2 linked regions of the Panacibacter ginsenosidivorans genome follow. The protein of the gene in region 1 interacts with the protein of each later gene in a pairwise test. Links are inferred from orthologs where the notes say so. Each region holds a gene or a part of one and is shown in the gene's direction. Other genes may lie near its edges.

Region 1 (16,699 bases):
ATAAAAAAACAACCAGCAACAATACTGCCTGCGCAATTATAAAAAGCTCATTGAACCCATTCACGATAATTACCATCAACGGCAATAATATATAAGCAATATATTTTGTAAATGCTTTATCAGTGTGCATTACCATTATCCATAAACCAAGCTGTAGTTGCAATAATATAACGGGTAGCTGGTAAGTAATTGCGCTGCTGAACCAGAATATATAAGTAGACGGTTCAACCAAACAACAAACCTGCAATGAAGTATATAACAAACAAACCCATACAATATTTTTTTTAAGGTGCTCATCTTTCAACACGTATTTATTCGCAACAGTAATCATAAAAAAAACTGACAAAATATTCAGCAGCAACAATAATATACTGTGCATATAATAATGATCATACAAATAATTATTCTTTGCAAACAAAGAACCCGTAAAAGTTGCAGCAAAACGTCCACCCCAGTTATTGTAAATAAACTGTTGATATTCCCAGAACCCTTTTGTATTTAAATGATACCCACATATATAATCATCTGCACAAGGATGATTAAAAAAAGGAAGTATAAATAATGGCGCAAAAAAAATGATTAGTGCAACTATCAGCAACAATTTTGCAAAAAAGATCAGCTTACCTGTTATATAATTTTTGTCAGTGAATATTTCCCGCATATAAAACTGTTGTGTTGCAAAGCTATCTTGTCAGCATACGCTGAATATATTTCCCAATAATATCAAACTCAATATTTACCACAACATCTTCATACACCTGGCTCATATTGGTATGTTCAAATGTGTAAGGAATAATGGCAACAGAAAATTCATCGCTGCCTACATTAAACAGGGTAAGACTAATGCCATTAACCGCAATAGAACCCTTCTCAATCACAAGCGTGGTAAACTGTTCAGGAAACCTGAAACGAAATTCCCAGCTGCCGTTCATATCTTTTCGTTCCACGCAAACAGCAGTTGCATCTACATGCCCTTGCACAATATGTCCATCAAGTCTGCCATTCATTTGCATGCAGCGTTCAATGTTTACCATATCACCGGTTTGCCATAAACCAATATTCGATTTCATCAACGTCTCTTCAATTGCAGTAACGCGGTGCATATCATTTTCCACCGCTTCTACTGTTAAGCAAACACCATTGTGGCTTACACTCTGGTCAACTTTAAATTCTGCAGACAGTGGCGAACTAATGTAAAAAGTTTTATTGGTGCCATGCACTTCTACTTTTTCCACCCTGCCCGTATTTTCAATAATACCTGTAAACATGGCTGCAATTTATAGGTTTTGATGCGGATTCTATAATGCAACCATAAAGAAGAAGATTATGATACCGCTATCGTTTTTACAAACATTGTCTATCATTTTATTTTGGTGTTTGTGAAAGCCGTAAATTTTATTTGATTTCAAGCTACGGCTTTTCATAGCATCACCTCTTGCGTCGCAATCCTTTCATCTGTTGGCAATATATTTGGGCTTTGAGAGAGTTGTAGATATTTGTGTGTGATATTTACCAGGGCAAGAAAAATCATTGTTTAGCTAACCCATTCACAATAAATTTTTACTTGTACCCATTTATTATTGTATTTTTTATAAAGTACCATTTTTCCTGAGCCGCATACCCAACCACAACTATAATCAAAACAAAAAATACAATAAGTATAATTTCGCAAAAAAACAGGAAATGAAAATTCATTAATAGCCTCCCCAATATTTTTTCTAAAATAGCCCCACCCATCAGGCTTATGCTTGAAAATATTTTCTATTGTGTCGTGGCTTATTATTTTGACGTTTGGGAGTATTTCTTTCGACCAATAAGTTAATGACGGATATCTCTTTTTTTCTATAAATCTTAATTCATCTTTTGATAAAAAACTTGTATCTGCAGCGGCAATAAGTCTATCCATGAAAAACTCGTTAAAAGAAAGAGGTAGATCATCTAATATAAAGGATGAATCGTTTATTTGTCTACCCATGACCTGTTCCATGAATTCAATACTTTTTTTAATATACTCAGGATCTGGTTTGTATTTAAAGGGCAACTCGATTCTTGTAATAGTATCATCCTGTGCAGAAGCAAAAAAAGAAATAATTAGAAAGAGTATTATTCCTGCAATAGCTCTTTTATAAAGCAAATTATATTGTTGCTTTAGCATCAACGACAATTATTTTTATTGATGGAAATACATTTTGGTGATGAAAATATTTTACTTCCTTGTTTTTTTGCGAAAAAGTCTCAGACTTTTATTAATAGTAAAATAAAATTTGCTGCATAAAGTTATAATCGCACAAGTGTGCGACGCAACGATGCATCATACAGCACTATAGCTGGGCCCATAAAATCAATTCTTTCTAAAAGCCCATTTCCACATTTCTTTGGGCGTTACTTTTTTGCCATACAATAAAATACCGGTGCGGTAAATTTTTGCGGCAACCCAGGTAGTGCCAAGAAAACCAAGTATGAGCAAGAGCATACTTGTTATAAGCTGCCAGTATGGAACAGTATCGGGTACACCATGTGCAATGCGTGCCATCATAACAATTGGAGACGTAAGCGGAAACAAACTGCCGAAGATGGCAAGGCCACTCGATGGATCATTCACTGCTTTCATCATGATAACGATAGCAAAGATGATGGGCATAATGATGGGAAGTGTAAGGCTTTGCGCATCCTGCGGATCTTCGTTTACAGCACTGCCTACAGCTGCAAATAAAGAAGAATATAAAAGATAACCGCCAAGGAAATAAAAGATAAAACAACCTATGATCATTGGCCAGTTTATTTGTCCGAGTGTATGCATGGCGCTGGCTACATCACTTGCCTGCACTTGTTGTGCAGCAGATGCACCGGGCATGGCGCCGGATAGTTCGGGGAATATGCTGAACAGTAAAACCCTTGTGCCAACTACAAGAACGATCCATATTAAAAATTGTACAAGACCTACTGCACCAATACCAATGATCTTACCCATCATTAACTGAAATGGTTTCACACTGCTTACAATTACTTCTGCAATACGGCTTACTTTTTCTTCCATTACACCACGCATAACCATGGTGCCATAAATAAAGAGTATGATATAAATAAGAAAGCCGGATATCATACCAACTACATAACTGATGCCTGCTTTGGCATCTGAATCTTCGCTGCCGCTGATCGTAGAAAATTTTATTTCGTTTTTGCGATGAACGCTATCAAGCTGTGCTTTGGAAATATTTAAAGCAAGCATCCTTTTTTCTTCCAGCTTATTATTTATTACATCCTGTATACTACCCCGTGAAATAAGCCCGATTGATTTTGCAGACACAAGTTGTATTGAATCTTTTCCTGCGATATCTATTGAAGCCGGTACAAAAATATAACCATCATATTTTCCTGCAGTAACCTGCTGCCTGAGTTCTTCAGCACTATTTGCTTTTACAAAAGAAAAGTTTGCGTCATCTGTTTTACTAATGCTGTCATCAAAAATATGTGCATTGTCTGCCACAGCAATGTTTACCGAACTACCCCCATGTACAGAGAAATAAATGATCATGGCATAAAACCCAAAGATGATCAGCGGCAATAAAATGGTCGTTAATAAAAATGTTTTCTTCTGCACTCTTGTTAAGAATTCGCGGCGTGCTATCAATAATATCTTATTCATATGAACAGTTTCAGTTGTGAAGTTTTAAAGTCCCTCTCCTCCGGGAGAAGGATTTTAGGGTGAGGTTTAAACATTTACTTTTTGAAAGGATCTTGTTTTGGCATTGGTATCTTCCACCAGCCTTATAAAAATATCATTCAGTGATGGTAGTATTTCATTGAATGCCTCCACGTTTATATCCTGCTGAATAAAATATTTCAGCACATCATTGCTTTTATAACCGTCTTTTATTTTTACTGTATGATCATGCATATCAGATGAAAGCACTTCAAATGCATTACTGTTAATGCCTGCAGGAACACCGTCTAAACGTATATTGAATTTATTCTCTTTAAAATCCTGTTTTATTTGTTGCACCGTACCATCAAGAATTTTTTTACCAAGGTTTACCAGCACAATATGATCGCATATTTCCTCTACCTGTTCCATACGGTGCGTACTGAATATAATGGTGCTGCCACGTTGCGCAAGCCCATAAATTTCATCTTTAATAAGATTTGCATTTAAAGGATCAAGACCGCTGAAAGGTTCATCAAGAATGATCAGTTTTGGTTCATGCATTACAGTTGTAACGAATTGTAATTTCTGGCTCATACCTTTACTCAGGTCTTCCACTTTTTTATTCCACCAGCTTTCCATCTCAAGTCGCTTGAACCAGAATTTTATTTTTTCCAGCGCCACAGTTTTGCTCAAACCCTTTAGCTGTGCCAGGTACAGCACCTGGTCTCCTATTTTCATTTTTTTATAAAGGCCGCGTTCTTCGGGCATATAGCCAATGCGTTGCACATCACTTATAGCATTGAAAGGAGCGCCATCAAAAAGTATAGAGCCTTCATCGGGATAAAAAATACCCGTTATCATACGCAGCAAGGTGGTTTTACCTGCGCCATTAGGGCCCAGTAAGCCAAAAATACTTCCCTGCTGTATACTGAAACTGATATCATCAACAGCCTTCTGTGTAGCATAATATTTTTTCAGGTGTTGAAGTTCAAGCAATGCCATAAAATATAGGTTTAATATTTAAATGTACAGTTAAGTTGGTTATACAATTAATTTTTATGAGCCCGGCAACAGTGTATAAAGCGTCGTCCCTTGCGTCGCACACTTATACGTTCTATTCTATAATCATCGTTATGCAAATAATTTATGTAATTCGTCCTAAAATTCGTGGCTTTATTTGTTCGCTATCATTAGTTGCACTTAACATCAAAATATTACAACCTTTCATAACAGTTATTATAACTTCGCCGCTTTAAAAATCAGGGAGCATGTGGAAGAATCGTTTTAAAAAAATTTTATTTTCAGTCTTATTGGTTTCGATAACGTTGGTTATAAGCAGCTGGGGGTTCCTGGCACACAAAACGATCCATCAATTGGCTATTTATGAATTACCAAAAGATCTCTGCAATTTCTTTTACCATAACATAGATTACCTGCAATACAATTCAGTAAGACCAGATATACGCAGGAATAATGACAAAAGTGAAGAACCCAAACATTATATCGATTTTGAAGCATATGGTGATAGTGCCGCTTATACAATGCCCTGGCAATGGAATGATGCCTGTAAAAAATTCTCCAAAGATACTTTGCTGAAATATGGCTATGCTCCTTACTGGATCATTGAAATGCAAAAAAAACTAACCAATGCTTTTAAGCAAGGTAACGCTGACAGCATATTATTCTATGCAGCAGATCTTGGACATTATATAGAAGATATAAATGTGCCTTTACATACTTCCATTAATTATGACGGTCAGTTAACCAATCAAAAAGGTTTACATGCTTTATGGGAGACAGTCGTACCTGAGATCGAAATAACTAATTACAATCTTTCTTCTGGTCATAAAGCAAAATACATAAAGAATAAAGAAAGAGCTGTATGGAGCGCAGCACAAAGATCTCATGCATTATTGCCTGCGGTGTTTGCAAAAGAAACCGAAGTAAGTAGAAGATTTACAGACGCAACAAAATACCGTATAGAACATCGCAATGGCAAAGATGTAAAATATTACACAACAGATTTTGCAAAAGCATATGGCGCAGCGTTGGGTAGTAGTATCAACCAACAACTAATGAATGCAGCTAATATGGTTGCAGACTTTTGGTACACGGCATGGACAGACGCAGGCAAACCTGAGCTGGATAAATTGCCAAAAGCAAAATTGAGTGATAAAGAAAAACAGCAGTTAAAAAAAGAATTGCGTTCTTTTAAACACAATACTCTTATTAAAGATGGGTACTTAAGATCAAAGGGAAAAAAATAGGATCTTTATATTCTGTTTGCTCCTGTACAAACAAACCGCACAAGAGTGCGACGCAACCGGCGATGCTATACCGCCAACTGCCGGGCTCATAAATAAGAAATTATTTTTTCAATTGCAAGGTAATCATGGCAGCGACTCTTTCGCCGTCCATTGCTGCACTTACAATACCGCCTGCATAACCGGCACCTTCACCACAGGGATATAAATTTTTTATTTGAGGGTGTAGTAAATTTTCATCATTGCGGGGAATGCGCACGGGTGAAGAAGTGCGGCTCTCCGTAGCTACAACAACTGCATCGTTGGTATAATAACCACGCATCTTTTTACCAAAAGCTTTAAACCCATTTTGCAATGCTGTATAAATAAAAGATGGTAACACTTCTTTTAGTGAAGCAATATGCAGGCCAGGCACGTAACTGCAATCCGGCAATGATGTAGAAATTTTATTTTCACAAAAATCGACCATACGCAATGCAGGCGCTACAAATTTTCCACCACCTGCATTGTATGCATTTGCTTCCACATCATGTTGAAAATACATTAGCAATAATGGATCATCAGCATCAATTTTGGATTTTGGGTTTTGGATTTTGGATTTTTTAAAATAGTTTATCGCATCTCCTACTCCCACCTGCACCACCATCCCACTATTTGCAAAAGGATTATTACGTTTGCTTGGGCTCCATCCATTTACCACTAATTCATTTGCGTTTGTAGCAGCAGGCGCAATAATACCACCAGGGCACATACAAAAACTAAATACACCTCTGCCGTCTACCTGTTCCACCAAACTATAAGATGCCGGTGGCAAATGATCACCACGAAGCGAACAATGGTATTGAACTGAATCTATCAAAGTTTGTGGATGTTCTATACGTACACCCAAAGCAAAAGGCTTTGCTTCTATCAATATATTCTTAATATGTAGTAATTCAAAAATATCTCTTGCAGAGTGACCTGTTGCGAGTATAATAGCGTCAGCAAAAAAAATATTTTCATCTACAGTTCTTACACCTTTTATTACGTTATCTGAAATAATAAAATCTGATACTTTCTTTTCAAACAACATTTCCCCGCCACAGGCAATGATCTTTTCCCGCATAGCAGTGATAATCTGCGGTAATTTATTGGTGCCTATATGCGGATGTGCTTCGTATAAAATTTTTTCTTCCGCACCAAATTCCACAAAGATGTTTAGTATTCGGTTTATATCGCCACGTTTGCTGCTGCGTGTATATAATTTACCATCACTGTATGTACCGGCACCGCCTTCTCCAAAGCAATAATTACTTTCCGGATTTACAATACCTTCTTTATTCAATACAGCAAGATCTCGACGGCGGGCACGCACATCTTTTCCTCTTTCAAGTATCACAGGCTTTATTCCCTGCTCAATAAGCTCTAATGCTGCAAATAAACCTGCCGGGCCTGCACCAATAATAATTACTGAGTTTTGCGCATTTGTTACATCGTTCAACTGCAATAATTCTTTTTCTCTTTCTATAAAAGGTTCATTGATAAAAGCATTTATTGTAAGATTGACCCATATAGTCTTGCTGCGTGCATCAATGGATTTCTTTAAAACATGAAATCCTGTTACCAATGCATCTTTTGGACTTATCGTTTGCTGGATATATTTATTGATGATAGTTGCATCATCTGCTTCACTTGGCAAAAGCCGGAGGGATATTTTCTGTTGCATATATAAAATGCCGGGCAGTTGACCCGGAAATTTTTACAAAGAAACAAAAAAACCGGCGCATGACCGGTTTAAAAAAACAGCTTAAGGTTGATATTAGTATATTTCCTGTCTTCTGAATGTAAAGTGATATGCTATTCGTACGCCTGCCATAGCGACATCACCATTCACAAACTTTGATGCTTCATAACGGAGGCTAACATCTAACCCCGGCAAAGTTTGATAGCCAAGATTCATGGCATAAGTAAATCCGATTGCGTTATCAGGTTCGCCCATATTATCCTCTGCAAGAAATACAGAACCACCCAATTGTGGTTCACCGTAAATACCACCTGCAAAAGTGTAACGCATACCTGCTTTCACCGGTATTATTACTACAGGCCTGTAAGTATCTTTTAATAATTGGGTTTGATCAGAGGGTATTGGTTTACCAGAAAACGTTAAGAACCCAGCCTGAAATGTTGGTGATAAATAAAAAGTATTGGGAATGGTATATGCAAATTTTATAGAGCCGCCTATACCTGTTTTATTTGTTTCTTTTAAACCTTTCATTGGCATTGCTGCTTCAAGTCCAAAACCAAGTTCGGCATCAGATAATGTAGTGATTTGCGAAAAAACGGGGATTGCACCCATTAAAAGGGAAGTGAGTAAAATTACTTTTCTCATTGTCGGTTTTTTACAGGATGTGTGAATTACAATAAAAACGAAAACACGGGTATATTATTATATGCCTGTTTAAAAAGGAAGGTCGTCCACTACATCAGAGGGAGGAATATCGGTAACGGAAGGTTGTACTGCAGGCGCATCAGCGTTTTGACCAAGTTTTACATGCTCCATACGCCATGCATCAAGATTGGTAATATAATTTTCTCTGCCGTCTTTCACCCACCTGGTACCTTTTATATTGAATGATACTTTTACCTCATCTCCAATATTAAACCTGTCAGGCATTGCTGTTCTGTCCTGCACGCTTTGAAATTTAATATAATTGCTTATGCTGCGTCCGTTTATCTCTTCTGTTTTTTCAATTACAAATTCTCTTGTCTTAAAAGTTTCTGTACGTTGCACAGTATCATATTTTGCTACAAGTTTGCCGGTAATTTCGAATGACATGTTGAGATATTTTTGTGCAAATGTAACTTTAAAAAACGCCGGAGCTATTAGGCACTTAAAATTGTGTAAATATTTTTTTGTACCGGGCCTTCTGCTGCTATTAAGCATCGGTTGCGTCGCACTCTTCAACGCTTTATTCTTTGATCGACATAAAATAATTCTTTACCAGTTTCGGTTATAGTATTTTAACATAAAGCGGTACTTTATTGGAATAAAATCTAGCCTACATTTTCATTTGCAATAGCATAGTAGAATTTGTTTGCTGCGTGAAGTTAATACCGTACAAGAGTGCGACGCAACAATTGATCCGGTAAGGTTTTTCTGCCGGGTCAGCAAAATAAAAAAGCATCAATATCTGCGTGCTTTGTATTATAACGAATAAAATATTTTTAATTAATTTTTTTTCCACGAAATAATGGTTAGATTAGTCGTTACATCATTTACAAACTACCACTGAGGAGCAGCAATAACAAATGTGATTTTTTGACTGGGTATTAATCCGTAAATCATAGTAAAACAATAATCTTTAATAGTCTTTTAATTGGACAAAAAAAAATAAAAATTAAAAGATGAAAAAAAATCTGATGCCACAAAAATCACGATATGAAAAAATTTTTTTTTCAACATAAAAATTTGATATTCGTCCCCCTCCTAAAAAATTTCTTCACATTATGTTGATTAAATTTTTCGGGAAGTAAAAAAAGATTTGCATTCGTTAATCCCATAGAAAATTATTAAGAGTATCATGACTAAAACCGCTGAATCCATATGGAGTAATTGTTTAAAGATCATTAAAGATATTGTAGACTGGCAACCTTATAAAACATGGTTCGAACCAATAAAAGCGGTGGAGTTAAAAGGAAATGTGTTGTTGATACAAGTGCCCAGCCAATTCTTCTTCGAATATCTGGAAGAACATTATGTAAACCTGCTTGCCAAAACATTGAAACGGGAGTTAGGCAAAGAAGCAAGGCTGGAATACCGCATAATGGTTGATAGCGGTGGAACCAATGGCCGCAATGGAACAATGGATGTTCCCGCAGGCAATATGAAAATGTATAATAATAATGAAATGGATTTCCCCTTGATAATAAATAGCCCGGTTAAGAATCCCTTTGTAATACCAGGGCTAAAAAAAATGCAAATAGACCCGCAGCTTAATCCAACTTATACATTCGATTCTTTTATTGAAGGTGATTGTAATCGTGTGGCACGCCGTGCAGGTAAGACTGTTGCAGAAAAACCAGGTGCCAATTCTTTTAATCCATTGGTTATATATGGTGGCGTGGGGCTTGGCAAAACACATCTTGCACAAGGCATCGGCAATGATGTAAAACGCCTGCATCCAAACAAAGTGGTATTGTACGTAAGCAGTGAAAAATTTATCAACCAGTTTCAGGATCATAGCCGCAATAACGCTATCAATGACTTTATACATTTCTATCAACTAATAGATGTATTGATCATTGATGATGTACAGTTCTTTTCCCGTGCAGAAAGAAGCCAGGATGCATTCTTCGCTATTTTCAATCATTTACATCAAAGCGGAAAGCAACTGGTGCTAACATCAGATAAACCACCAAAAGATCTTGATGGTATGCAGGAAAGGTTGCTCAGCCGTTTCCGTTGGGGCCTAAGTGCAGACCTTCAGATACCGGATTACGAAACACGCATAGAGATCCTCGAAAGAAAAATGAAGAATGATGGTCTTGACATGCCGAAAGAAGTAGTGAAATATGTGGCATATAATATCAGCACCAATGTAAGAGAACTCGAAGGCGCTTTAATATCATTGCTTGCACAATCATCACTTAACAAAAGAGAGATCGATCTTGAACTTGCCAAAAAAGTGTTGCGTAATTTTGTAAAAACAAGCAGCAAAGAAATTACCATTGATGCTATTCAAAAAATGGTATGCGAGTATTTTGATGTGCCTTATGATAAACTTTTACAAAAAACACGCAAACGCGAAATTGTGCAGGCACGCCAAATCACGATGTACCTTGCAAAAGCTTTCACCAAAAATTCTTTAAAAACAATCGGCGAACATTTTGGTGGCCGCGATCATACAACTGTTATCCACAGTTGCCAGACAGTAAAAGACCTGATGGATACAGATAGTCTTTTTCGCGAAAATGTAATGGAACTAACACAGAAAGTACAACTTGCCGCTATGTAAATTTTATTTTGAAATTACAACGATCCCAAAACATAACTGTTTTGGGATTTTTTTGTGAACCAGGCAAATGAAATCCTATTAAACACCTGTTGCGTCGCACACTTGTACTTTAATTACAATACGCAGCAGAAAAGAGTATAAAATATTTTTCCAATTAGAATTTTTATTTTTTGGGATTTGCGTGCAGCTACCTATTTTTGCAGCCCCTTACGGGAACCAATTCAGCTAAGGTGAGGTGGATGAGTGGCTGAAATCAGTAGTTTGCTAAACTGCCGTACGGGTTAAACTGTACCGCGGGTTCGAATCCCGCCCTCACCGCAAAGTTTTAATCTACGGCAATAACTTTGAAAAAAAGGACACGGGAAGTAGCGCAGGCCGGTAGCGCACCTGGTTTGGGACCAGGGGGTCGCAGGTTCGAATCCTGTCTTCCCGACTTACTTAAAAGCAATTTCAGCAATGAAGTTGCTTTTTTGTTATACACTAATTTTTTAAACAGCATAAATATTTTGCGCCATATTTCGTATAAATCTTTTTTGAAATAGTTTGAATGCCATTTGCAACTTTAGCTTTGAAACTGCAGTTGCCATTTGCACAACAGATAAAGTGCTTGCGACGCAACGAAGATGCTATAAAAAACTGTAGCGGGTATTTAGAAAAATTTACCACTATAAATGCTGTTATCAAAGGCATATAAACAGTAAGAAGTAAAACATATAATTTTAGTTTTTAAAATATTGCTATGCAAAAAATTTATAAACAGTTTTTATTGTTAGTCTTTGTATGTCTGCACACTGTTTTATCAATGGCGCAAAAGCAAGCCAATATGCAGTATACAGTATCCATGGAGGATGCTGCCAATCAATATTACCACGTTGTACTGGAATGCAAAACAAAAGCGGCGACATTGGATTTTAAAATGTGTGCATGGACACCGGGCTATTATCAAATTCTTGATTATGCTAAAGCAGTCGAAAATTTTGATGTAACGGATGCAGCAGGCAAACCCATTAAATGGGAAAAACCATCCGCAGATATTTGGCATGTGTACAGCAACAATGAATCTGTAAAAATTACTTATGATGTAAAAGCAAAGGTCTCATTTGTGGGTAATATTTATCTTGATGAAACCCGCGGCTACATAACACCCGGTGGACTTTTCCTGTATCTTGACCAGGAGTTGCGCAACCCTGTGACAATACAAATAAAACCTTATAGCAAATGGACAAACTTTGTTGCAACCGGTCTTGATTCAATTCCAGGCAAGCAGAATACTTTTATTGCAGCAGACTTTGATGTTCTTTATGACAGTCCTTTCTTGATGGGAGAACTGGAGTCACTTCCTCCATTTACCGTAAATAATATTCCGCATTATTTTATTGGTTATAAGCTGGGAGATTTTGATCGCAACCAGTTTATGAGTGATCTTAAAAAGATCGTTGTAAGCGGCAGTAATATTATTGGAGATATTCCTTATACGCACTATACATTTTTAGCGATCGGTCCGGGCAGAGGTGGTATTGAACATTTGAATTCCACATCACTGAGTTTTAGTGGTGGTGAGGGTTTTGATTCACCGGATGCAAGAAAGCGTCTATACAGCTTTATTGCGCATGAATACTTTCATCATTACAATGTAAAACGCATACGGCCTATTGAACTGGGGCCTTTCGATTACTCAAAAGAAAACCGCACCAATATGCTTTGGGTATCAGAAGGGTTTACGGTGTATTATGAATATATGATACTAAGACGTGCCGGTCTTATGAATGATGATGATGTATTCAAAGCATTTCAATCAAATATCCAGGCTTATGAAAACAAACCGGGGCATTTATTTCAATCAGCAACACAAGCCAGCTACGACACATGGTCCGACGGGCCTTTTGGGAGAACGGGCGATGAAATAAACAAAACTATTTCTTACTACGATAAGGGCCCTGTGCTTGGATTGATGCTCGACTTTAGTATAAGGCATGCGACCAATAATAAAAAATCATTGGATGATGTAATGCGATTGCTTTACACAAAATATTATCAAACTAAGAAAAGAGGTTTTACAGAAAAGGAATTTCGGGATGAATGCGAAAAGATGGCCGGCACTTCTTTATCAGAAATGTTTGATTACGCATCAACTGTCAAGCCGCCAAATTATCCAAAGTATTTTGCATACGCAGGTCTTAATATAGATACTATGCCCAAAGCTTTATCCGGCCCATGGTGCGGCATAAAGCTGAAAGAAAAAAACGATACACTTACCGTAACAGAAGTAGATTGGAATTCACCTGCATGGAATAAAGATGTGCGTGCAAAAAATATTATACTTGCAGTAGATGGGAATAAGGTAAACCTTGAGCAGTTTAATAAAATTATGCAGTCGAAAAATATTGGTGATAACATTACACTTCTTGTTGCAAAAGGCAATGATAAAAAAGAAGTGACTATTACACTTGGGCAAAAGTTTGAAAAAAGTTTCACCATCACACCCATTACAAAACCTGATGCTTTGCAAACTGCTATTTATAAAAGCTGGACAGGTAAATAAATGATGCCACCTACTTGTTAATTAAGATTAAGAAGAGTTTTCAAGAGTCGCAAGTTCTTGCTGATTTTATGATCCAAAAATATAATGAAATATTCTTGCGATATTCATCCCTCCAAAACTATAACAATGAGCAAAAACAGGATGGAAGCTTTTAGTGACGGAGTCCTTGCAATTATCATTACTATTATGGTGTTGGAAATAAAAGTACCACATGGCACAGAATGGAATGATCTTATTCCGCTTATCCCTGTTTTTGTAAGTTATATGATCAGCTTTCTACTCGTTGGTATTTACTGGGGTAATCATCATCACCTGTTACATACTGTGAAAAATATTAATTCAGGTATACTATTATCAAACCTTCATTTACTATTTTGGCTGTCGCTGGTACCATTTGCAGCAGGATGGATGGGAGAAAATCATTTTGAGCCCAACAGTATCATTTTGTACGCCATCATACTTATTTTATGTGGCATCGCTTATGGGATTTTACAAAACAGTATTCTTAAAACACTCGATCAGCGAAGTAATATAGTTGTGGAGTTAAAAAAGCAAAATAAAAAAGTGATCATATCAGTTTTATTGGTGCTGGCAGCTATACCATTTGCATTTTTTTATCCTGCTGCTTCAGCAGCGCTGTTTTTTCTGCAATCAGCTATCTGGCTTATTCCGGATAAGAATATTGAAAAAGCATTGAAAGATTAAACAACCTTGTTTTGAGAAATGGATGTTACTATAAATAATTTAATTTTCTAACTTCAACTGCCTTTATATAATTATTGCCATTTGAAAACAGAAACTGTTCCTATATTAAGCCTTTTTGAAAAAGAAAAAAAGTTCTTCGATGACTCTGTTGAATGGAAACCGCGTTTTCCAACACTGCACCAACAGTTTCACATAAATAAGCTGGAAGATTTTATAGGCCATTTAAAATTTCCATTTGCACCACACAGGCAAACAGTCTCTGATTTTCTTTTTCTCAGCAAAGGAAAATCAACACGTAGCAAGGGTCTTGATAAATACGACTTTGGCGCTAATACTTTTTTCTTTTTACCAGCTTACCAGATCTCTACCCATGATCTTATGAGCCGCGATGTAAAAGGCTTTTATTGTCATTTCGACCTGGAAATATTTAACCGCAAATTTATTAAGCAGGATATTTTGCATGATTTTTCTTTTCTTGAATTTACAGGCAACCCACTTGTAACAATCGACGATGAAACAAAAGCTCATGTATTGAATATACTTACCAGGCTTGAGTTTGAATATAACAACAATTCAAAAGTTGATCTTGATATCATCAGTGTAAACCTGCTGGCTTTATTTCTTGAAGTAAGGCAGTTTGCCAAACAGGAAAAGATAACAGAGAATGCTGCTTTTAGAATCACCCAACAGTATAAGAGCAAACTCGCAAGATATATTTACGAAAAAAATTCTGTTACAGAATATGCAGGAATGCTTAACGTTTCGCCCAACCATTTGAATAAATGTGTAAAGGCTGCAACAGGAAAATCTGCACAGGATCTTTTAAGTGAAATGGTGATACTTGAAGCAAAAGTTTTATTAAAACAAAGCGCATTAACTGTAAATGAAATAGCCTGGAAAATTGGCAAAGAAGATGCCAGTGATTTTATACGTTTCTTCAAATCAAAAACCGGCTTTACTCCTACTGAATACAGGAAAATGGATTGATTGATTTCCGGTTTTAAATGTTGGGGTTCAGTTGACATACTTTGCACGACACAAAAATATATAATGAATTTTTTGTACCCGTCTATATTGCCGCTATGAAGCATCGTTGCGTCGCACCCTTGTACGGCTAAATCTTACTCAGCATATTTCTACATTTCTATTATTAAATAAAGTAATGAGGCGCATGCACAATACAGCAAAGCATTTCCGAAATTTTGAATTAATCATTTTTTCACTTCGCACCAATAAAAGATGCCCATTGATATACTGATGAAAGGATTGCGACGCAACAGACGATGCTATAAAAAAACATAAGCTGGTATCAAAAAAATCTAAACAACTTCCAGTCTTATCCCATCCGAAATCCGACATCTAAAATCCGAAATGGACAAATGGATTGATTTTGCATATCAATTGACTGTTATTGCCACCGTTTAAGCATTGCTGAAAAAATAGTTTTACGAAAGGTTTATAATTCTTTCCTGGAAATAAAAACCTAAGAAACAACAACGATAACCAGCTAAAATTGCTTGCTATGTCAGCTAAACAATTAAGGACAATTGTGTGCCTAACTGTTGTCTTATTACTCCTTTCATTTATTTCATTAAACACATTTGCACAGGGTGGAACTGTTTCAGGAAAAGTAACAGACAAAAAAGGAAATGCATTAGCCAATGCAACTGTAACACTTAAGGGAACAAAGAATTCAACTACTACCAATGAACAGGGCATTTTTTCTTTAACCAATGCTCCTGCAAGTGGCACATTAATTATTTCATATGTGGGGTATGCAAAGGACGAAATAAAATATACTGCAGGTAAAGCAGTGAATATTTCGCTTGAGGAAACTGTTGCAGAAGGCGATGATGTAATTGTAACAGGTGTGTTCGACAAAAGAAAAAAATTAGAATCATCCGTATCAATTTCTACTTTAAGTGCTAAACAAATGGCACAGCTTGCACCTACCAGTGCAGCAGACCTGCTGAGAAATATTCCTGGTATTTATGTAAACAATGCCCGTGGCGAAATTGCGAACACTGTTTATTCAAGAGGTATTTCTGCCAACTCAATTGATAATGCCTCGGGCTATTACTATGTATCTATGCAGGAAGATGGTTTGCCGGTAACCAATGTGAATTACAACACAGATAATTTTTTAAGAGCCGACATTACTACGGGTCGTTTGGAAGCCGTTCGTGGTGGAACCGCTTCCATTTTTGGTGCCAATGCACCTGGTGGAATTTTCAATTATATTTCGCAAACGGGAGGCAGCACTTTTGCAGGTGAAGCCCGTTTAAAATTTGGTTTGGAAGGCGATGGTAAAAATCCTTATTACAGGGCAGACCTAAATTTTGGCGGCCCACTTAGCAAGGATAAAACGTGGACCTATAATATCGGTGGGTTCTATCGTGTATCAAACGGTGCAAGATATCCGGGCTATCCAAGTAATAACGGAGGACAGATAAAAGCAAACATTTTAAAGGCATACAAATCAGGTTCATTAAAACTCTATGTAAAAATATTAGACGATAAAAATGCCCAGTCTGAATTTATACCATCA
Region 2 (16,685 bases), 1.8 Mb from region 1 along the record:
ATATCAGCGCAGTAATAGCTGCGAAAGAAATATAGGTTCTCGGCCTGCGAAATATTTTATATAGCTCAATCTGTAAAAGCTTCCACATATTGTTTTCCTGAGGTTACCTGTAAAAAGAAATCTTCCAATGTATGTCTGGGTTGTAAAGAGATTACATCAATATTTTGTTGTACCAGCCATTTATGTAAATGCGGTAATTGATCACGGCTTGTTTTTAATAAAATACTATGGTTACGCTGCTGTTGTAATGCTTTATTCCATTCACTTTGCTGTAATAACTGTAAACATGCCGTATTGTTGAGCGTATCAAGTTCTACAATTGTTTGCGAAGGATCAAACAGTTCGGCTGAAGTGCCTTCCACCAGTTTTTTCCCCTTATCAATGATCAGCAACCTCGTAGCCACCTGTTCAATCTCACTTAATAAATGAGATGATACCAGCACAGTTTTTTTTAGTTCGCGGCTCAGGTGTAATATAAGATTGCGAATGTCTGCAATGCCCTGAGGATCCAGCCCATTGGTGGGTTCATCAAGAATAATCAGTTTAGGATCATGCACCAGCGCAACGGCAATACCTAATCTCTGCTTCATGCCCTGGGAAAAAGTTTTTACTTTATCATGTGCCCTTTCCGCAAGGCCAACCATCTCAAGTTGCTGCATCAACGTCTGCTGCGAATATTTTATACCACTAAGCTTTGCAAATAATTTCAGGTTTTCATATGCAGAAAGATAACCGTACATGTCCGGCTTTTCTATAACTGCACCAACCTGTCTTAGAATTTCTATACGGTGCTGCTGCAGGTTGTAGCCAAACAACTCCATACTCCCTTTTGTTGGCGCTATCAATGTAAGCAACATGCGGATCGTAGTAGATTTACCTGCACCATTTTGACCCAGGAAGCCATATACATCACCTTCCTGTACAGTAAAAGAAAGATCATCTACGGCGGTTAAATTCCTGAACTGTTTGGTGAGAGAAGTAACTTTTATTATTTCCTGCATTACATCGCTTATAACAGTAAAGTTAGATAAGTGGTTGTGTATAGGTTGATAAAAAACTTTTAATCATTTTGTCTGCTAAAACCTGATGGGCACCGTTACTTTAATGGTATCCCACATTATAACAAGATTGGTTCCGTCTTTTACATCTTCAAAATACATGGTAAAGGCTTCAATAACTTTTGTGCCCATCATAACATCGACATCCGTGCGCAATACGTCTTTCTTAGGGTTATAATACAAGCCCCATACATCTTTTTCGCTGTTGAAAATAATGGTCCATTTTGTTTGGTTGCAAATGGCATACATTGTATACTTCCCCTTTGGAATAGTTTTGCCGTCTATTTTAACATTTTTAAAAAATTCAATTTCTGTTGCTTCATTTGCACCCAATCTCCACACCTGGCCATAACTGATGATGCCGCCAAAAATATCCCTCCCTGCTTTTTGTGGCCTGCTGTAAACGATCCTGCAATTAGGCTGTACAGTTGTTTTACCATTCATTTTTAAAATAGGATAACCCTGCGGCGAATAATTCATATCCATTGGGCTTTTATCAAGATCGGTAGGTTGCACCTGGGCAAAAGAAGAAAAAGAAATAAACAAAAAAACTACTGCTACAATATTTTTCATGTTGAGTTTTTTATGCGCTTATAACGTATATGCTTTTTTAAAGTTGCAAATATTTACAAATATCTTACCACAACCAATACTATTATCAGAATGATCTATTAACTATTTTTTATGGGCCGGACTTCATAACCTTTTTCAACTTCTGTTGCGTCGCACTCTTGTACAATTGATGCACTACTCAGCAAAAAAGCCAAAGACTTTTATAAGGCCGTAATAATATTGCGTTGAGACTGTACCATTGCCTTAACATCAGGAAAAAACTTGTTATAACAGTTATTAAGAGAAATATAATTTTCTTTAAAGCAGTTAAATGCCGCTTCAGTATATTCAATATATTTTGCCCTTCTGAATAATCCGCCAAAGCTGTTTTCTATACCTTTTGTTGTGCGGTAATTAAGCAACCAGTTTTGATCCATCATATACGGCAACATCTTTTGAAATCTTTCGGGTAATACATTATTAAAGCTATTTAGCCTGCTGTATGTGCGATCTGCAAAATCAGCCAGGCCATTGCTGTGAAATTCATTTTCATCATTGGCAAGAAAATGGTCATACACCACATCAACAAAAGCGCCTGCATAAGCACCAACCACGGGTTTAAAAAAAGTAATGGCAGTTTTGGTAGCCGGATGAGCATCTGTAAAAGTATCGATCATTCTGTGCAGCATAATTCCATGCTGTATGGGTAACGGATAATCAAACTTCTTTTTCCCTTTTACAAAATCACTGATCATATTGCCCACCAGTATTTCGCTGCTGTCAAAAGAAAGATATGCATGTGCCAGGTAATTCATTGTTCCAATATAATGAAAGCAAATCGTAAAGTGCAGCGGCGGAATTTGAAAATAATGCTTTTCATATAAACGCATGTATTTTAACGGCACATTTACAAACTTTATAATTTCGTTAAGGATTGCCCTGAAATTCAATGCAAGCAATACTTTTCCTCAAAAGACGCGTTCTTTTCATCATCTCTTTTTGCCGCTTATATCATTAAAGTACGAAAACCTTCTTATTTATCACAATCCTTACATTAACATAGGCAAGGTTAATACTTTTGGTCTGTCTTTAAAAACAAAAAACACCTGATAAAAAATTATTCAAGAAAAAAATTAAGAACCATGAAACCTCAAATCAATTTGCTTATCAAAAAGGCACAGAAGTCCTTCAGCAAAAAAATAATGATCGTTGCCGTTGCAGCCACTCTCATTGCCACCAGCGCTTTTGCAGGCGGTGAAGAAAACAAAGCAAAAGCCATCAGCAGTCTAAAGAAAGAATTCAACACTGCAAAGGATATAGAATGGAAGGTTACAGACAATTATATTAAAGCAAGTTTTAACTGGAATGATCAGCAACTGGAGGTATTTTATAACTATGATGGCGATATGATCGCAAAGTCGCGTCACATTAATCCCTTAAGCCTCCCTATAGATGCTCAGCAAACTCTTGCAAAAAAATATGCCGGTTATAAATTTGATGAAACAGTGGAATATAATGGCCAGGAAGGCGACCATTATTTTTATACTTCTATGATAAAAGAAAACACAAAAATTTTATTGCAGATAACACCTGAAGGTTCTGTAAGTGTTTTCCAAAAATAAATGATATGCTTTAATAATAAAGCCGGAGCAAATTTGCCCCGGCTTTATTATGTATTAAATGCTGAGTAGCGTACTTAATGTAAAAGTGTGCGACGCAACTAAGCTTAATAGCAGCAATATGGCTTAGTACATAATTCAACTATTCAACAATTCTAAGCTTTGCATAGTTCAGCATGATCTTTTTTTCTCCATTCAACTCGAACTGCACTGTAGCGATTGGATTATGTGCACTGCCTTCCATTTTACTTACCATACCAAAACCAAATTTCTGGTGCTCCACTTTTTGACCAGCCTGTAAATTAGAAGTATCGCTTGCCACAAAATCTGCAGCAGGCTTATGCTCTACCACTTTTGGTGCCTGTGGTTTAGGTGGCAGATAAGAAGGTGTTTCTTTCTTTCTTGCAGGTGGTGGCCCATAGGTTTTTTCTGCTTGTGCAGCAGCGCCAAACCCACCATGCATTCTGTCAAATGCGGAAGTATTGTTAAAGCTGCTGCCCTGGTTGCGGGCTCCACCACCGGCAAAAGTTCTGTCTAAAAATTCTTCAGGGAGTTCTTCCAAAAAGCGGCTGCCTTCATTCTGAACAAGACTGCCAAAGCGATAACGTGCATTGGCATAGCTTAACCAAAGCCTGTTCTTGGCTCTGGTAATGGCTACATAAAACAATCTTCTTTCTTCTTCCAGTTCTTCGCGACTATTAATGCTAAGCCCACTTGGAAAAAGCGTTTCCTCCAAACCTGCCACAAACACACATTGAAACTCCAGACCTTTTGCAGCATGCACGGTCATAAGTTTTACCACATCTGCATTTGGATCTTTCTGGTCTGCGTCCGTAAGTAAAGTAATTTGTTGTAAATAAGCACCGAGACCTTTATCACCAACTTCACCATCTTCTTCGTTCAATGGCGTTTCGATCCATTCTTTTATGGAGTTGAGTAACTCCTGTATGTTCTCATAACGGGCAACACCTTCTGTACTTTTATCATTAAATAATTCTTTTACAAAATTTGTTTGTTTACCAATGTGAAATGCAATTTCATAAGCATTGTGTTTTACCATCATGCTTTGTGCACTGCGGATCATCAACACAAAATTTTCTATTGCTTCAAGTGTACCTGCTTTGTAACCAAATTCTTTTGCACGTTCCAGCACATCCCACATCGTAATGTTATTTTCATTGGCATACAAAATGGCTTTATCAATAGTTGTTTTGCCAATGCCACGAACCGGATAATTAATAATGCGCTTTAATGCTTCTTCATCTTTTGGGTTTACAATTACACGCAGGTAAGCTATATAATCTTTGATCTCTTTGCGTTGATAGAAACTAATGCCGCCATAAATAATGTAAGGAATGCCCATCCTGCGCAGGCTTTCTTCAAATGCCCGGCTTTGCGCATTGGTTCTGTAAAGCACGCAAAAATCTTTGTTGTTATAATGATTGCGCAGCTTTTGTTCCTGTATGGCATCAGCAACAAATTTTCCTTCATCATTATCTGTCATTGTGCGCACCAGTTTTATTTTTTCACCGGTTGCATTTTCCGTCCAAAGGTTTTTTGGTATCTGTCCTTTATTGTTGGCGATAATATCATTCGCTACTTTTAAAATGTTTTGTGTGCTCCGGTAATTCTGTTCCAGTTTAATAATGCTTACATCATCATAGTCTTTCTGGAACTGTAAAATATTTTGAATAGTTGCGCCTCGGAAACTATAAATACTTTGCGCATCATCCCCAACAACACAAATATTTTCATGTTGTGCAGCAAGTAGTTTTATGATCTCGTATTGTGCCGGATTGGTATCCTGGTACTCATCAATCAATATATACCGAAACTTGCTTTGATATTTTATTAAAGCTTCCGGAAATTCTTTCAACAAACGATACATTAGAAACAACAGGTCATCAAAATCCATTGCACCATTTTTAAAACAACGCTTTGCATAAGCATCATAAATATTTGCTATCAATGGTCTGTTGCTGCGCATGTCTTCCTGCTGAATATAATAATCGTTTTTATATTCTACCGGACCAACCAAAGCATTCTTTGCTGCAGATATCCTGTTGTAAACAGTGTTGGGTTTATAATGTTTATCATCAAGGTTCAACTCATTGATCACCGTTTTCACAACACTCTTTGCGTCATCCGTATCATAAATGGTAAAACTGTTTGGGTAACCAAGCCTGTGCGCTTCAGCACGTAGTATGCGTGCAAACACGCTGTGAAATGTACCAATGTATAAATTACGTGCATCACTGTTGCCAAGAATATGTTCAATACGCTCTTTCATTTCTTTGGCAGCCTTATTGGTAAAGGTCAATGCTAATATGCGAAACGAATCAACACCATTTGCCATAAGGTGTGCAATGCGTGTAGTAAGCACTTTTGTTTTGCCGCTGCCTGCACCCGCCACGATCATCAGCGGGCCCTCAGTATGCAGTACGGCTTCCCGCTGCGGTTCATTCAATCCTTTCAAATAATCGATCATGCGGCGAAGTTAAGTTGAATGGTTGAGCAGTTGAAATGTAGTAATTGTTTGGGGAAATTTTTATGTACTTAGCTGCAGTAATGCTGTTGGACTCTTGTTGCGTCGCACACTTGTACTGTTGTTTTACATGTCCAACAAATAACACTACAGCTATAGTAAGATAGCCAGTAAGAAATATTTATTGTCTTTTATTCGTTAGAAGATTAACAAAATCCTTAATGTGTGAAAAACTTTTACTTAATCATCCTCCTATTTCCTGTTGTATTGCAGGCGCAAAGGAATGTAGATCTTGACCGCTATAATTTTACTGTACAATACCGTTCATTGCCGGCTATAAAATTAGACAGCTCTTACCGCACTTATAATGTAGAGATTGAAAGCACTAAACTAATGCAGCCGTTGCTTAATGAAATACACCCGGAAAATAATGTATTACTCGAAGGCTGGCGCAAAATGGAATCAGGCGGGCACATAACTGTACATGTACAACTGGAGGATCTCTTGCCCGAGTCCGTTTCTGTAAAAGAAAGAGTAGAAAACATAAAAGACAAGAATGGACAGGTAACAGGCACAAGAATATTTTATAGCGAAGAAGTGATCTACACTTTTGCTGCCACAGCTGCCATCAACGACTATAAAGGAATACATATTATGGATGAAGTACTGGCAAACCGTAGTTATAAACAGGTATATAGAAGCCCTGAGTTCCAGGTAAAAGCATTGGCGCAGGGTTATTTTGCTGTAAATGCACTAAGCGTTACAAAGAACCTTTATGAAAGATGTGTAACCAATGCCATGCATAATCTCAGTGAAAGAATAACAACAAATTTTGGGTTCCCGGTAGTAACAGCGCATGATTTTATGTGGATCATAGATAGCAAAAAAGATCCCGAATATACTGCGCACCGTCAGGCTTTTCTTACATTAACAGATGTGTTATTTGGAATGAACGCTAACACATCCATTGAAGGAGCAAAAGAGCAATTAAAACCTGTGATGGAGTATTTTGAAAAAGTAAAACATTTATACACTTCTTCCGGTAAGCACGATCGTAAAATAAGATACGCCAGCTATTATAACCTGGCTGTGTTGTATTACTATCTCGATGATCCGCAGCAAATGATGAGAGAAGCAAACGGACTTGAATTAAATGATTTTGATGCAGGTGATGCAAAAGGCTTTCAGCAAACAGCCACCTGGCTCAAAAATATTTTTGTGCAATCAAATATTTATACGCGTCATTTTGCTATTGATACTGCTGTTTTTAAAGGACCATATGAAAAAGACGCAGTTACCATAACTCATTAAATTTCTGCAGGTAGAAAGTTTTTGTATAAATTGCTTATGCAGCTAACCCAGGCATAATTCCTAGTAAATATTCCTGATGTCCGAGAATACTTTTCTGCTATTTGCGAAAAATACAAAAGAGCAAAGCGGTAATGCGGGATTCAGTTAGTGTTCACCTGTTGTAATGAATAGCTTGGCAGTATAAAACTGTAAGCAATGAAAAAGATCACTACAATAGCACCCGTACTTTTTATTACCGTAATCTTATTATTTACAAGCTGCACAAGTGATGGAACTTTTGACTTCAGTTCATCTGGTGGAGGTGGGTCCGGCGGCCCCTATTTCACGGCACTTGATAGTGCAATAGCAACAGAGTGGTTTGCTGAAGATAGTTCGCAGTGGTATGAGAGCCACAATGAATCAGGTAAAAAGATGATATTTTGTACTCCTGATATTAATACAAGATATTCGAACTCAATTAAGCTGTTTGGGTACGTGAAACGTCTGGATACAACAGACATTGCACATTCAATGTCATATACCCTGGGTGACTATAAAATTAGCCTTGTAAATGCCAGCGGCCAGGAGCAATTACAGATTACCAATATTGCAAATGATGTATACCCTGATCCCGCAGAAATAGCTGATCTTTTACAATTCAGGGTCTTTATTATACCTGTTGAACAATGGTCAGCAAGTCTTAGTGTCTATCATTATGATGAAATATGTGCTTATTATAATATAGGACCTTAAGTTAGTTGTGCCGCCTTCTTCAATAATCTGAAGCATCTGAACTTTAGCTTTATGCATTTATCTTTTCGCCTTTGACATTACTTTGTGAAACCAACACAGGCATAACAGCAACAATATTTTTCCTATAAAATGAATTTTCGAAATTGAAAAAATAGTTTAAGTAAAACCACTATAATTCTGCAGAATATTAAACAAGTTGTACAAGTGTGCGACGCAACAAAGCATTATAGCAGCACTATTGCCGGGCTCATAAAAAACAAAAAAGTGAGCAAAAAATACCCCGTTCCCCTCCCTATCAATTAGCCAAAAAACCTGTTACCATCAAATTTTTTTTCCAATTCTTTCTGCACAAGCTTATGTGCATTAATGCTGTAAAAACAGCGTAAAAGTTTTTGATATTCTGTAAAAACCGCACATTCCTGTGTATAAACCATATTAAAGTGTGAACTTCGTGTGCACATGGATATGAATAAAAAATATGTACTGGAAATTATTTATTGAGGTTTTAGTGCAGTTATATTCGTTCCCCCTTACTCAACGGGATGATTTTTTGGAGCAAGTAATGCAGCCGGTTCTTCAAAAAAATTTTAATCTCTGTGAGCATTGGTGAACGAAAAAAGTTTACTAACCCGTATCGATTTTTTATTGCCTGATGGAACTTACAAATTTTAACAAAGACAGAAAGAAAGGAAGAAAGCCCGCTATTGATCTTAGTACAATGGTGTATGGAAAAGTGCCGCCCCAGGCCAAAGATCTGGAAGAGGCTGTACTTGGCGCCATCATGCTTGATAAAAGTGCATTTGATACGGTGATAGAAATTCTTAAACCCGAATGTTTTTATGTAGATGCCAATCAACGCATCTTCCGCGCATTTCAAAACCTGGCGCAGAAAAGTTTACCGATCGATATCCTTACTGTAGTCGAGCAACTAAAAACTACCGAAGAATTAGATATGGTTGGCGGACCATACTACGTAACCAAACTTACCAATGCAGTTGTGTCAACTGCAAACATAGAAGCGCACTCAAGAATAGTTCTGCAAAAATTTGTACAAAGAGAACTGATCCGCATAAGCGGTGAAATTATCGGCGATGCATATGAAGACAGCACCGATGTTTTCGACCTCATGGATGATGCAGAAGACAAGATCTTCCAGATCACCAACAACTTTTTAAAGACCGATTACAAGGAAATGAGCAGTGCACTTGCGCAAACGATTAATCGCATAGATGAATTGCGCAAACGTACCGATGAAATTTCCGGCGTTACCAGTGGTTTTGCTTCGCTTGACAGAATTACTTATGGCTGGCAACCGACCGATCTTATCATCCTTGCTGCAAGACCTGCGGTGGGTAAGACAGCCTTTGCATTGAACCTTGCACGCAATGCGGCCATGCATCCTACAAGACCTGTTGCTGTTGGTTTCTTCTCGCTTGAAATGAGTGCTGCGCAATTGGTGCAGCGTATTCTTTCTGCCGAGAGTGAGATACTGATGGAAAAAATTGCACGTGGTAAACTTGAAGAACACGAATACCAGCAATTGCATAAACGCGGTATTGCACGTTTGGAAAAAGCGCCGATCTATATTGATGATACTGCAGCGTTGAATATTTTTGAGTTTCGTGCAAAAGCAAGAAGGCTCGTAAACAAACACAAAGTTGGTATCATCATCATCGACTATTTGCAGCTCATGAGTGGCAGCAACGATAACCGCAATGGCAACCGTGAGCAGGAGATCAGCACCATCTCAAGAAACCTGAAAGCACTTGCAAAAGAATTGAATGTGCCAATCATTGCACTCAGCCAGTTAAGCCGTGCGGTGGAAACACGAAAGGAAAGCAAGATGCCGCAGTTGAGTGACCTTCGTGAATCCGGCGCCATTGAGCAGGATGCCGACATGGTTATGTTTATTTACCGCCCCGAATACTACGAGAACTTCGCCAACGAAAATGGTGAAAGCACCCGTGGCGAAACGCATATAAAAATTGCCAAGCACCGTAATGGTTCGTTGGATATTGTAAAACTCCGCGCCTTACTGAACATACAAAAGTTCGAAGAGTGGGATGATAACAGTGGTCCCGGTTTTACGCCTCCTTCCGCCGGCAATTGGAAACCGCTTGGCCCATCGCCTGTGCCCGGAAACACTGGCGGAGATGAAGATGCAGGCCGCTTCTTTATTCAGAAAGGAAGTAAAATGAACAGTGGTGGTTTTGATGATGGTGTAGATGAGCAGCCGCCTTTCTAATACAATTTATTTTTTGTTTACCAGCAGTAGTTTTTCATGGCATCGGTTGTTGTGTCACTCACTTGTACGATTGGGAACTGTGAGGGATCTTGTTTAAAGCGCGGGTTTGTGTATCAAATATGTAAAGGCAAATGCAATGATATTGATTAACTATAGTTTTTCAAGAAATGGAAGATGAAAAAATTATTAGGCAAGAAGGTTTGGATTTTTATAAATCGAAAATCGAGCCTTCACAAAAATATCACGCAGTTGATGATTTTCATGAATTAAAAATGCGCTTGGATGATTTCTATGCACCAGAAAGTAAGGCAATTTTTTTAGATGAAATTGCAAATAAAATTGCTGAAGATCTTCAGAAACATCGAGACAAATCACATGGAGGCCAGCCCGGAATCAATTGTGAGAAGGAAAGAAAGCCTCCAAAATTATTATTTTATATAAAGCAAGAACTAGGAACGCTACCCCTTGTTGCACATCAGCGAAGTTTATCAAATCCTCAACAAACAAGAAATAAGGTATTCATTAGCTATAGTCATTTTGACAAAGATATTTTAGTTGATGTACAAAGACATTTTAAGCCTTTTATAAACCAAATTGAAATTTGGGATGATTCAAAAATTTTGCCTGGTCAAAAATGGAAAGAAGAAGTAAGAAAAGCTATTGACCAAACTAAAGTTGCAATCCTTTTAATTAGTACAGATTTTTTGGGTTCTGAATTTATTGCGAATAATGAATTACCTCCATTATTGCAAGCAGCAGAAGAAAATGGTGCGGTTATTTTAATTGTGATTCTAAAGCCTTGTCTATTTGAGGAGTTCGACAAGCTTAATCAGTTCCAAACCTTAAATCCGCCAAATAATCCAGTTATTAAAATGGATAATACTGAGAGAGAAGAGACTTTTGTGAATCTCGTTAGACAAACAAAAAAAATTCTATCAGCAGAATAAATTCCAACTCCGCTTCAATTAAAGCCGCTATATAATCCAGCCGCACAAGAGTGCGACGCAACGATGCTTAATTGAAATTCCAAAGCCCGGCTCAAAAACTTTCTCTATACATTAGTAGCAAATAATAACTTCACTGTCATTAAGCATATAAACTTCGCTGTATGAAATATTTGCTGCCTTTAATGTTGTTATGTGCGGTTGCTGTGGCAGGCAATTCGCAACAAAAAACCTATTGCAATCCCATCAACATAGATTATGGTTATACGCCCATTCCCAACTTTTCTGAGCAGGGCAGGCACAGGGCCACGGCAGACCCGGTGATCGTTTTATTTAAAGACAATTATTATTTGTTCTCCACCAATCAATGGGGTTACTGGTACAGCAGCGATATGCTAAACTGGAAATTTGTGTCGCGTAGATTTTTAAAACCATACCATCATGTGTATGATGAATTGTGTGCGCCTGCAGTGTGGGCACAGCATGATACATTGCTGGTAATTGGTTCAACGTACTCGCATAATTTTCCGATCTGGATGAGCACCAACCCAACGGTTGATGATTGGAAAGAAGCAGTTGATTCATTCCAGGTAGGCGCATGGGATCCGGGATTTCTTGCAGATGATGACGGCAAATTATATGCATACTTTGGATCGAGTAATACATTTCCAACTTACGGACAAGAGATAGACAGAAAAACATTCGACACCATTGGGCCAAGAGTTCCATTGCTGCGTTTGAACGACAGCATTCATGGCTGGGAACGTTTTGGAGAGTATCATGACAACACTTTTTTAAAGCCTTTTATAGAAGGCTCGTGGATGAATAAATACAATGGTAAATATTATTTGCAATACGGCGCGCCTGGCACAGAGTTCAGTGGTTATGGAGATGGCGTGTATGTGAGTGATCATCCGCTTGGGCCGTTTACCTATCAAAGTCATAATCCATTTTCGTATAAAGCAGGTGGCTTTGCAAGAGGCGCTGGTCATGGAGCAACTTACCAGGATAAGTTTGGTAACTGGTGGCACGTAAGCACTATTGGCATTTGCGTAAAAAATAATTTTGAACGCCGCAATGGTATATGGCCAGCGGGTTTTGATAAGGATGGTATTTTATACAGCAACTCTGCATTTGGTGATTATCCATATTATCTGCCAACAAAAAAAGAAGACAACAATAAAGTGCATGAAGCTTTTACAGGATGGATGTTGCTCAACTATAATAAACCTGTTGTAGTTTCTTCAACACTTGGTGCTTATGCTGCAAACAATGCAGTAGATGAAAGTATTAAAACATACTGGAGTGCAGCAAGCGGCAACAAAGGCGAGTGGTTGCAAACAGATCTTGGTGCAGTAAGTACTATAAAAGCAATACAAATAAATTATGCAGACCAGGATGTTGACAGTAGTTTTCTTGGTAAGATCAATGGCATTTATCACCAGTATATTTTATACGCATCCAACGATGGCAAAACATGGAAAATATTGGTTGATAAAAGCAAAAACAAAACAGATGTGCCGCATGATTATGTTGAGCTGGCAACACCTGCGGAAGCACGTTACATTAAATTAGAAAACATACACATGCCGGGTGGAAAGTTTGCTATCAGTGGTTTGCGTGTGTTTGGTAAAGGTCATGGTGCAGCGCCGGATACCGTTAAAAATTTTATTGCATTACGTGGCGATAGTGAGCGCAGAAATGTGTGGTTCAAGTGGGAAGTAAATACCAATGCAACCGGCTATAATATTTATTTCGGCGAAGCACCAGATAAACTCTACAACAATGTAATGATCTATAATGCAAGCGAATATTATTTAAGTGCGCTTGAAAAAGACAAACCTTATTATTTCCAGATAGAAGCGTTTAACGAGAATGGTATTTCAAAAAGAACAACGATCATGAAAGCGGAGTAGAAGTATATTGGTCTGACGCTTCAAAAGCGTCTGACCAATAAAGAAAACTATTATGTACTTAGCTTTTGAATAAGTATTAAGCTTTTGTTGCGTCGCACACTTGTGTTGCGTTGCACATCTCAACTTATCTCACGCAAAGACGCAAAGTAAATAAGCAGCAAAGTTTTTCTTTGCGACTTTGCATTTTATATTTCTTTGCGTGAAAGGTTGCACGAAGTTCTAATGTACAAGAGTGCGACGCAACAAAAGTACCATAGCAGCAATAAAGTTTGGCACAACATTTATTTTTGGGTTTGGCACAATTCAATCAGCACACCATTTGTATTTTTAGGATGCAGAAAGCAAACTAATTTATTATCGGCACCTTCTTTAGGCACTTCATTCAGTAATTGAAAACCTTCATTTGAAAGACGCTGCATTTCTGCTTCTATATCTTCCACTTCAAACGCAATATGATGCACGCCTTCTCCCTTGCGCTCAATAAATTTTGCAATTACACCATCGGCATTCATACTTTCCAGCAATTCAATTTTTGTTTCGCCCTGTTTGAAAAAAGCAGTGTTGACTTTTTCGTTTTCTACTGTTTCCAGTTTATAGCAAAAGGTATTTAATAATTTTTCAAACAATGGAACAGAAACGTTCAGGTCTTTTACAGCAATGCCAATGTGTTCAACTTTTTGCATGTGAATTGATTTTCGATATGCGCAAATAGATTCTTTCGATCAGAAGCGGGGACTAAAATAGAACCATTTGGCTTAAATTTGTTATTAGCTTTTAAACAATTTGTAATCATGCTGAAATTGCCCGTTTATCTTGACAATAATGCTACAACGCCAATGGACCCAAGGGTGCTGGAGGCGATGCTGCCTTATTTCACAGAGCATTTTGGCAACGCGGCAAGCCGCAATCATGCCTATGGCTGGGAGGCAGAAGAAGCAGTAGATTATGCAAGAGAGCAGGTGGCAAAATTAATTGGCGCAGAAGCGAAAGAGATCATTTTTACCAGTGGTGCAACAGAAGCAGATAACCTGGCCATCAAAGGTGTTTTTGAAATGTATGCCGGTAAAGGCAATCATATTATCACCTGCGTTACAGAACATAAAGCCGTTTTAGATACTTGTCATCATTTAGAAAAACTTGGTGGCGAAATAACATATTTACCGGTAAGCAATGATGGCCTTATTGATCTTAAAGAACTGGAAGCTGCAATAAAACCTGAAACCATACTTATTGCTGTTATGTACGCCAATAATGAAATTGGTGTGATACAGTCTGTAAAAGAGATCAGCAATATTGCAAGAAAACATGGCGTATTGTTTTTTACAGATGCTACGCAGGCCATAGGAAAAATTCCGGTTAATGTTCAAAATGATGGTATAGATATCATGGCTTTTTCCGGGCATAAATTATATGGCCCAAAGGGAGTGGGTGCGTTGTATGTACGTCGTAAACATCCACGTGTAAGGCTTACAGCACAAATGGATGGTGGTGGTCATGAAAGAGGCATGCGCAGCGGTACATTAAATGTTCCCGGCATCGTTGGTTTTGGAAAGGCTTGTGAACTTTGTCGCCTTGAAATGGAAGCAGATGCCAAACGAATTAAAGTATTGCGTGACAAACTGGAAGATGCTTTATTACAAATAGAAGAAACATATCTCAACGGCAATAAAGAATTGCGACTGCCGCATGTTTCAAACATCTCCTTTAAATATGTAGAAGGCGAAGCGCTGATCATGTCTTTTAGTAAATACATGGCACTCTCTACAGGCTCTGCCTGCACTTCTGCATCAATAGAGCCAAGCTATGTTTTAAAAGCATTGGGTAATAGTGATGATATGGCGCATGCCTCTTTGCGTTTTGGACTTGGCCGTTTTACTACAGAAGAAGAGATAGATTTTGCTATTGAGCAAATTACAGCAGCAGTATATAAACTCAGGGAAATGAGCCCCATGTGGGAGATGTTTAAAGATGGTGTAGATATGAATTCTATACAATCAACGCAGGCCTCGTAATTTTGCTGCATTACATCGAAAGGGTTGTGAGTTGAAATATAAAAAATTGCCGGAGTGTAACAGCGCTTCGGCTTTTTTGTTTTTAACCGCAGAGACGCAAAGACAGAGAGATAAGCCTTTGTGTTGTTCTCTGCGCCTTCATGCCTCTGCGTAAGGAAATCTCTGCGGTAAACAAAAAGCAAAACTTGTTTTGTAAATACATTATTTCTTATAGCTTTGAACCATGTGGATGATCTGCACAAAAGAATGGCGACAGTTTTTTAGTTCACTTTCAGGATACATAGCAATGGTGGTGTTTTTACTGCTCTGCGGTTTATTGCTTTTTGTTTTTCCTGATACAAGCTTACTTGATTTTGGATATGCATCTCTTAATGGATTCTTCGATATTGCTCCATGGATCTTATTATTTCTTGTGCCAACAGTAACTATGCGCAGCCTTGCTGATGAATACAAGGGTGGTACATTCGAGTTGCTTAAAACAATGCCGCTGAAACCATCGCAGATCGTTTGGGGGAAATTCTTTGGCGCACTGCTCATTATTACTCTCACTATTCTTCCAACCATTGTTTATGCATTTTCTTTACAGGCATTAAGTGCAGTTGGCGGTCTTGATATTGGCAGTACCATCGGCAGTTACATCGGTCTTTTAATGTTAGGTGCTGTGTATACATCAGTGGGTATTTGTACGAGCAGTTTTACGAATAATACAGTCGTTGCATTTATAAGCGGCGCATTTGTTTGTTTTCTTTTGTTCACTGGTTTTGAAGCAATAAGCAAACTGCCCGTGTTTGCGGGAGGCACCGGTTATTATATAGAAATGCTTGGCATCAGATTTCATTATAGCAGTATCAGCAAAGGCGTAATAGATATTCGTGATGTAGTTTATTTTCTTGGCGTGATTTTTATTTTTTTATTGATCACGCAAAGGAATGTAGCAAAGCGATAAAAGAGATTTTATGAACCCGGTATTTGAATAAGCATTAAGCTTTCGTTGCGTCGCACTCTTGTACGTTCTGTTCAATTGTGAACGGATGCGGCCTCAGAAAAAAGGCGTTAAGAAATTTTATAAGTGCAGCGTTAAGCAGCGAAGATGTACAGTAACATTCTAATGCCGTTCATAAGTCTTCTTTGAAAAACGATATATAGTTAAATGCTTAGCTTCTTCGCTGTAGCGAAACGAAGAAAATTTTAGTCTTTTTTCTGGAGCCTTGACTTTTTTGTTACTTTTTGTGTCAAGACAAAAAGTAAATAACAAGATAAAACAAACATGAACAAAATATTACAACATAAGTATTGGTGGATAGCAATTTTGTTGTTGTTCCCTGCTATTACTTATGTGTCTTCTTTATTTCGCTATCGAATTGATCTTACCGCAGAAAAAAGATTTAGTCTTACACAGCCTACAAAAGAATTATTACACAATCTTGATTCCACCATTGACATACAGGTCTTTCTTACCGGCGATCTTCCTGCCGATTATAAAAAACTCAGCATCGCCACGCAGGATCTCTTGAATGAATTCCGTGATCTTAGCAATAATCGCATACAGGTGCATTACGAAAATCCCGGCGAAGGATTAGACGATACAAGCAAAGCATATTTGTACGACAGTCTTTCCAGTCTTGGTGTGGTGTTCGATCAAACACAGGACGTTTCAAGTGCAAACGATAAAGCAACGAAACAACTCATAATTCCATCTGCATTGGTAACTTACGGCAACCGCAAACCATTTGCCATCGACCTGCGCAGTAGCCGGAAAGTGTATAAGAATTTCAATGTTGTAAACGATATTCCACAGGAAGATAAAGAAG

Evidence for each region.
Region 2: the proteins of dnaA (region 1) and dnaB interact in binary tests that used the Escherichia coli proteins (3 or more experiments, as listed by UniProt). The link is inferred for Panacibacter ginsenosidivorans from one-to-one orthologs.

What each region holds. Positions count from the first base shown.
Region 1 is NZ_CP042435.1:1,378,914-1,395,612, forward strand. The notes cover bases 8,828-11,687. They hold dnaA (chromosomal replication initiator protein DnaA), read left to right. Parts: upstream 8,828-9,470; coding sequence 9,471-10,904; downstream 10,905-11,687. Also shown: FRZ67_RS05700 (hypothetical protein), read right to left, coding at 1-661; FRZ67_RS05705 (riboflavin synthase), read right to left, coding at 684-1,268; FRZ67_RS05710 (hypothetical protein), read right to left, coding at 1,535-2,155; FRZ67_RS05715 (ABC transporter permease), read right to left, coding at 2,342-3,646; FRZ67_RS05720 (ABC transporter ATP-binding protein), read right to left, coding at 3,713-4,648; FRZ67_RS05725 (zinc dependent phospholipase C family protein), read left to right, coding at 4,915-5,913; FRZ67_RS05730 (NAD(P)/FAD-dependent oxidoreductase), read right to left, coding at 6,014-7,615; FRZ67_RS05735 (hypothetical protein), read right to left, coding at 7,709-8,278; FRZ67_RS05740 (DUF3127 domain-containing protein), read right to left, coding at 8,348-8,725; FRZ67_RS05760 (M61 family metallopeptidase), read left to right, coding at 11,728-13,446; FRZ67_RS05765 (TMEM175 family protein), read left to right, coding at 13,573-14,151; FRZ67_RS05770 (helix-turn-helix domain-containing protein), read left to right, coding at 14,233-15,138; FRZ67_RS05775 (TonB-dependent receptor), read left to right, coding at 15,674-16,699. UniProt on the Escherichia coli protein: Plays an essential in the initiation and regulation of chromosomal replication. Binds in an ATP-dependent fashion to the origin of replication (oriC) to initiate formation of the DNA replication initiation complex once per cell cycle.
Region 2 is NZ_CP042435.1:3,155,496-3,172,180, reverse strand. What follows is about bases 7,860-10,705. They hold dnaB (replicative DNA helicase), read left to right. Parts: upstream 7,860-8,409; coding sequence 8,410-10,002; downstream 10,003-10,705. Other genes in these bases: FRZ67_RS13320 (toll/interleukin-1 receptor domain-containing protein), read left to right, coding at 10,170-10,705. Outside these bases: FRZ67_RS13365 (ABC transporter permease), read right to left, coding at 1-88; FRZ67_RS13360 (ABC transporter ATP-binding protein), read right to left, coding at 66-1,001; FRZ67_RS13355 (DUF2911 domain-containing protein), read right to left, coding at 1,077-1,631; FRZ67_RS13350 (acyl carrier protein phosphodiesterase), read right to left, coding at 1,832-2,425; FRZ67_RS13345 (hypothetical protein), read left to right, coding at 2,753-3,232; FRZ67_RS13340 (ATP-dependent helicase), read right to left, coding at 3,372-5,717; FRZ67_RS13335 (hypothetical protein), read left to right, coding at 5,940-7,025; FRZ67_RS13330 (hypothetical protein), read left to right, coding at 7,221-7,757; more of FRZ67_RS13320, read left to right, coding at 10,706-10,949; FRZ67_RS13315 (family 43 glycosylhydrolase), read left to right, coding at 11,111-12,862; mce (methylmalonyl-CoA epimerase), read right to left, coding at 13,144-13,545; FRZ67_RS13305 (IscS subfamily cysteine desulfurase), read left to right, coding at 13,654-14,874; FRZ67_RS13300 (ABC transporter permease subunit), read left to right, coding at 15,098-15,820; gliding motility-associated ABC transporter substrate-binding protein GldG, read left to right, coding at 16,142-16,685. UniProt on the Escherichia coli protein: The main replicative DNA helicase, it participates in initiation and elongation during chromosome replication. Travels ahead of the DNA replisome, separating dsDNA into templates for DNA synthesis.